2 regions of the Peribacillus sp. NPDC056705 genome follow, and region 2 is predicted to be linked to the other one. Evidence: riboswitches for the same ligand, from Rfam matches in the RefSeq annotation. Region 2 holds a riboswitch; the other holds the start of a gene.
What was found. A riboswitch is a leader RNA that binds a small molecule or an ion and turns the genes downstream of it on or off. The one in region 2 is predicted to bind S-adenosylmethionine.
Positions count from the first base shown of each region.

Region 1: it holds a riboswitch for S-adenosylmethionine, as region 2 does, so the genes downstream of both, ACFRAK_RS24860 (5-methyltetrahydropteroyltriglutamate--homocysteine S-methyltransferase) here and ACFRAK_RS24545 (Na+/H+ antiporter NhaC family protein) in region 2, are expected to answer to the same signal.

Region 1 is NZ_JBHTYI010000039.1:21,860-25,281, reverse strand. It holds gene ACFRAK_RS24865 (hypothetical protein) at 32-559, shown strand; gene ACFRAK_RS24860 (5-methyltetrahydropteroyltriglutamate--homocysteine S-methyltransferase) at 705-1,808, opposite strand; SAM riboswitch class I at 2,080-2,181, opposite strand; gene ACFRAK_RS24855 (hypothetical protein) at 2,348-2,776, shown strand; gene ACFRAK_RS24850 (glycerol-3-phosphate responsive antiterminator) at 2,940-3,422, shown strand, end outside.
Region 2 is NZ_JBHTYI010000037.1:34,074-37,495, reverse strand. It holds gene ACFRAK_RS24545 (Na+/H+ antiporter NhaC family protein) at 79-1,395, opposite strand; SAM riboswitch class I at 1,588-1,695, opposite strand; gene ACFRAK_RS24540 (SOS response-associated peptidase) at 1,965-2,636, opposite strand; gene ACFRAK_RS24535 (hypothetical protein) at 2,697-2,852, opposite strand; gene hutG (formimidoylglutamase) at 3,143-3,422, opposite strand, start outside.

The DNA.
Region 1 (3,422 bases), on a different contig from region 2:
AAATTGCTCAGGTAAGGAGGGTTGCATAAACATGTTTGGTCTCTCTGATATCATCAAATTTCTATTTTCCTTTTTTTTGATCATGCCGATCGTTACGCTGATACATTTGAGCGGGCATATTTTTTTTGTCACGATCTTTGGGGGATCAGAAAAGAAAATCTTGATCGGTTGTGGCAATAAGCTTTTCGCCTTTCGGAACATAGAGGTGAGGAAATATTATTTTTGGAATGGGACTTGCGAGTTCAAGGGATTGAAACATGATAATCGATTGACGAATACGCTGATCTATTTAGGAGGGGCTATCTTTAATTTAGTCAGCATGCTGATCATCTATAGCTTAGTGTATCAGGATATCCTGGACAGCTCGGTGGTCTGGTATCAATTCATCTATTTTTCTTTCTATGTTATGTTCTTCTCGTTGTTTCCGATGTATTTCTCGGACGGGTCGCCTAGTGATGGGAAGGCTGCGGAATTGGCCTTGAGGAACAAGCTGGAAGATAGGGTGACGGATGATATATTTGTGAAGAAAATGGATGATGATGATGATAGCTGCAAGTAAAAAAGGGAGGTGCTGGTGGCCGTTCTTTTTTTGTTCTCGGATTTTTGGAAGAATGTCTTTTACGTTTTTTATTATAAACCTAATCGGCACGCTTATATTGATGCCGATTAGATTGTTCGAATGGAGTAAAGTCTCCGCTAAAAAATCATTCCCATACTTCTTTTGCTACATCAACGACGAATTTCAGCTTTTCCCATTGCTGTTCTTCGGTCAGCTTGTTGCCGTGATGGGTGGAGGCGAAGCCGCATTGCGGGCTTAAGCATAATTGTTCGAGAGGAACGAAGTGCGAGGCCTCTTTAATGCGTGCCTTAACAGCTTCCTTGTCTTCAATTTCCCCATTTTTTGAAGTGACGACACCCAGTACGACCTGTGCACCGCCATTTGGAATGTATTCCAATGGTTTGAAATCCCCTGAGCGTTGATCATCATATTCCAAGAAAAATCCATCCACCTTTTCTTTAGCCAATAAAGTTGGGGCGATACGGGCATAGCTTCCTTCAAATGCCCAAGTCGACTGGTAGTTCCCACGGCATAGGTGTGTTGTGACGACAAGGTCTTCTGGTTTGCCTTCCAATGCGCCATTAATTACGCGAAGTGCAAGATCGATTAACTGTTCCCTCGTATATTTTCCATCTTTGAACTGGAAATCCGGAGCTGAAAGTCTGGCAATATATACATCATCCAATTGAAGATAACGCACACCAGCTTCATAAAAGGCCTTCAAAGCATGCTGATATGCTTTGATGATATCATTTGCATAGTCTTCAATATCAGGGTAGATGTCTTCATTATGAATGCCTACAGCAAATAATTGATTCGGACTGGGAATGGTTTGCTTGGCAACGGCGCGTCCGTTCACGATTTTGTTCAATTCAATGAAGTCACGAATGAAAGGATGGTCAGGATTGAATGAAACCTTCCCGGTATTGCGAACGTTATATCTCTCTGTTTCCACACCATCGAACGTGAGCCCTTTTTCAGTCACATATCCCTCGATTCCATTTAAATGTTCGAGGAAGTCAAAGTGCCACCATGTACGTCTGAACTCACCGTCCGTCACGGCTTCCAATCCAACTTCAATTTGTTTTTCGACAATCCGATTGATTTCTTCGGTTTCAACTTCACGAAGCAGCTCTGCTGAAATGGTACCTTCCTTAAATTGCTTTCTGGCAACATGTAAACGTTCTGGTCTTAATAAACTTCCGACGTGATCGGCCCTGAATGGTGCTTTCGTTAATGTGATGGACATGTTGCATTCCTTCTTTCCTTTTAAAAATAAGGCTGTTTTCGCATACTTTGTTGCTATTTACCAAGTAGTGAGGTGTGGTTGATTTCCCCTCCAGATGCCCGCTTTCCGCGGGTCTCACCTGTCCCGCTGCTCCCGCAGGAGTCTCGCACTTCCGCTCCGATCAACCTTAAATCGTTTCATTTTAAAAACAACAATCTTTACGAAAAGAGCCAAAAATAAAAAACCTCTTCTTAAAAATAAGAAGAGGTGTTGGCAACCAAGCTATACACTCTTCTTATCTTCAAGTTTTTACACTTCTGGAATTAGCACAGTACATGATCAGTCTGTTGCTGAGGCATCAAAGGGCCAGTCCCTCCACCTCTCTGGATAAGAGTTGTCTATTAAATTAATTATGACTATACAGGTAGTTTTTATAAAGGTCAAGGGTTGAAGGTGGAAGATTTTGAATATACCGATTATTGATATGTGTTACTACATCAGGGAACCCGGCATATGCTATAACCGAAGATTCATATGAGCGGCAGGGGGGGAATGCAAGGATGAGTACATTCAGTCCATTCAAAAATGGCATAACGATAACTTTAACTGAAGCCATGATAGAGAAAATCATAAGAAGGAAATCAGATGGTCAGGATATTAAAGTCGAGATTACGCCAAAACATATCGTGCTTTCCGGAACGACGGAAGTGAAAAAAATGATGTTTAAGAAAAACGTAGCTTTCCGGATTACATTAAAACCGGTTTCTGTGGAAAAAAGAACGATTTTATTTGAATTAGTGGAAATGGAACCAATTGACAGGAAATTCATCAACCAAAGGATATTTAACAGACCGCCATTTTTTGAATTTGAAAAAAGAACGATCAAAATGAATGTTAATGCCTGGAACATCGTGAGAAAAATTCCCGTTGGCACAATTAAATCGTATGAACTCGTCCAAGGTGCATTGAAAATGAAACTTACTTTATGATCGAGTTTACATACATCCTTAGCCGAAAACTATAAAGGGAGTGCCAGGTATGATAGTGTTATGGTGATATGGGTCATAAAAAATGTGTTTGATAAATCAAGCTCTTTAAAATATACTAAATGACTTGAAGTTTTGAGTTTTTCTGGGAATGAGGAGGATAATGATGGATCAGAAGATTTTGCCTGCTTCAGCAAGCATGAAGGATTTCGAAAGATTTTTAGAGAGTTCCTATGAAATAGGTGTGTTTCTTGATTTGCATATATCACAATTGAAAAACGTAAGTATGATGGCAAAGCAGCATAATAAGAAAATGATATACCATGTCGATTTGATCCATGGCATAAGAAGTGATGAGTACGCGACAGAATTCATTTGTCAGGAATATAATCCATATGGGCTGATTTCGACTAAATCAAACGTTATATTGAAGGCGAAGCAAAAGGGGGTCATTGCCATCCAGCGAATCTTTTTAATAGATTCACATGCGCTTGAGAAAAGTTATAAGCTGGTGCAGAAAACCAAGCCGGATTATATCGAAGTATTGCCGGGCGCCATGCCATGGATGATAAAAGAAGTGAAGGAACGATTGCAGACACCGATTTTTGCAGGCGGCCTCATTCGTACTTCGGATGAAGTCCTGAATGCC
Region 2 (3,422 bases):
AAGTGGGAAGATTTCACCCATACAGAAAACACCCTGTATCCAATGATTCAGGGTGTTTTTTTCATTATTATCCTCTTTTTAATAAGTCCGTTTCTTCGATTCATCATTTCCCGACTGAAACCGTGGATAACCAATCAAGATGGCAACGACTCCACAAAGTCCAATTAGTATTGGGTAATATGAATACGGCAAGATGCTTATGGGAGAGATCTTTGCTACCCCTGCTGCAACAAGCAGCTGTGCCCCATATGGAATCACCCCTTGGATACAACAGGCAAAAACGTCAAGGATGCTCGCCGATTTACGCGGATCAATCCCATACTTTTCAGCGATGTTTTTGGCAAGTGGCCCGGCAATGATAATCGAAATCGTGTTATTTGCCGTTGAAAGGTTCGTCAAACCAACAAGCCCGGCAATGCTGAATTCCGCCCCTTTTTTTGATTTGCTATTTCGTGTCACGAGGTGGAGTAGATAATCGATGCCACCATTATGTTTGATTACAGCAACCATACCTGCAATTAAAATGGCAAGGAAGGAGATTTCATACATTCCCGCCATTCCCTCACCAACTTTTTGAATGACACCCAACGGTTGATAACTTCCATCCGCCAAGCCGATAATTCCGGCAAGGACGATTCCGATGGATAGGACCAGGAACACATTGACTCCTGCCAATGCAGTGATCAATACGCAAAGGTATGGAAGAATCTTCACCCAATTATAAGAATTTTGGGTGATGTCGGCTTGTTCACCCATCGTTAATATTCCTAGGATAGCACATGTGATGATGGCCGCAGGTAAAACGATGAAAAAATTCACCTTAAACTTATCCTTCATTTTCGTTCCCTGTGTTCGAACTGCAGCGATTGTCGTATCTGAAATGAAGGATAGGTTATCCCCAAACATCGCACCACCAATAACGGCCGCCATTGAGAGGGCAAGCGAAATATCGGTTTGCTCGCTAATTCCCACCCCGATAGGTGCTAGGGCTACAATCGTTCCCATGCTCGTTCCCATAGATAGGGAAATAAAACAAGCGATAATGAATATCCCTACCATTAAAAGATTTTGCGGAAAAACCGCTAAGGCAAGATTCACGGTTGATTCAACTGCCCCCATACCATTCGCAACTTCGGAAAAAGCGCCGGCTAAAAGGAAAATGATTACCATTAACATAATATTAGCGTCACCGGCACCTTTACAGAAAATATCAACCTTTTGATTGAAACTTTCTTTCCGATTCATTGCCAATGCAGCTGCTGATGCAATAGAAATGGCTACAATCACCGGAAATGAATAAAAATCTTTAGTGACGATTCCGGACCCTATAAATAAAATTAAAAATACGACAAATGGAATCAATGCCCATGGATTCCCTTTATTGTTTGCACTCATGATGTACACCTCTTTTTATTTTTCCCATGACATGTGTCATAGCCTTTATTCTTTTAACAGTTTTCGCAAATAACGCCAATTTGAGCTTGATTATCCAGTGATGGAGCTATAGCAAAAAAAAACAGCTGTCAGCATAAAAAAGACCCCTTCTATTAAAACAAGAAGAGGTCTTTTAATTTATAAAAAACACCCTCCTTATCTTTCAGGCGAAAATCAGCCTGCTGGATTTGGCACAGCACTCCCATTAAGTCCGCTGCCGAGACATCTTCGGGCCAGTCCCTCCGTCTCTCTTGATAAGAAGATCAAAATTATATAATTTATCAACTATTACGATACCTGTCAGAAAAGTACCAAACTGGAAACTTGCTGTAACCATCTGTGTTTGTTAAAGCGACATCGAAGTCGTTTTGAAAAGCAAATATAAGAGTACAGCATTTTGTCTATTTTCGCAAGGTTTAGTTTTATAGTATTCACATGCACTTCTTACTGTTTGCAGTTAATCAGTACAATGAGTCTTCCACTGATATTTATCCGGGCGGAATTAATATAAAAAGAGGTCTAATGACCTCTCAGCAAATTTGTTGTATTAGATTAGGTGAATTTTTTTTAGTCGAGTTCACATCAGTCGATACCTCAAAAGCTTCCATTTGTTCTGAGTCGAATGACTTTAAATACTGCTGCAGATATGCAGGATCATTAATGGATGGATTCAACCAATCTTTTTCATCTTCTGGTTTAAGGATTACAGGCATACGATCATGAATGCTGGTCATCAGCTCATTAGGAACGGTTGTTATAACGGAGCACGTGTAAATGCTGAGGCCTTCGGGAGATTTCCAGGATTCCCATATACCGGCCATTCCAAATGGAGCATGATTCTTCATTTTTATTCGCATCGGTATTTTTCTTTCTGGTGTCTTTTTCCATTCGTAAAATGAGTCAGCGATTATCAAGCATCTCTTCTTCTTATACGCATTCTTGAAGCTTGCTTTCTCTGCAATGGTTTCCGCTCTGGCATTGATCATTTTATAGCCAACTTTTTCGTCTTTTGCCCAGAATGGAATGAGTCCCCACCGAAGATATCCAAGTCGGTTCATTGCCCCGTCATTAATGACGGATAACACGGATTGGGAGGGAGCAATATTGTAGCTGAATTGGTATTCCTCATCAAATGATCCTTGTATATCAAACCGATCTTTTATTTCTTCAATGTCAGTGAAAAGGGTGAAACGTCCACACATAATATCGCCTACCGTATTAAGATTTATTACAGTGTAACAAATGGAACAAGCAGGCACAAATCAGTGTTCTAAAATCCTGATGTCGGTAAATGGCTGATTAAATAATTCGCTGGAAATCAAAAGGGTGCCAAGGACTTCTCTTTCATCTTCAGCTTTAATGATTTCCGACAAAATCAAGGTACTGCCATTCCTTACCGTTACTTTATATTCATTCATGGAATCCCCCCTCAATAGGCTAGATGGTTGTTATTATAAACTAAAAATCCACAAGTATCAGTATTGAACTCTGGCAGAGTCATGGTTAATCTTCTAATGAAGAGGCAGCATGGAGGTTCCTTTACACCTTAAAGGGTTAGTCGAACAAAGCCCGGGAGCATGAATCCTTGAATTGGCGGCGTAAAAAAGACTGCCCATGAATGAATCATGGACAGTCAGGCGCTGTAAAAGGTTTTTCGCTTCAATACAGATAGATGATTATGGAGATGGCATTTTAGGAAAGCCATTCATTATTTAAAATGAAGTAAAACCTCATTTATTAAATGTGCTGCCAATGTAACGGTTATATTATTTTCATCCAACGAAGGATTCACTTCCGAGATATCAAAGGAGAGGATCTTTTCATTCGATACGATATGCCTGATAATGGCACGGACCAATTTCGGATTCAGTCCAAAAGGCGATGGAGCACTTACCCCAGGTGCGTAGGCTGAATCAATAACGTCTGTACATAATGTAAGAATAATGTAGTCATATTCCTTAGCGAATTCATTTATCCGCCGCTTAGTT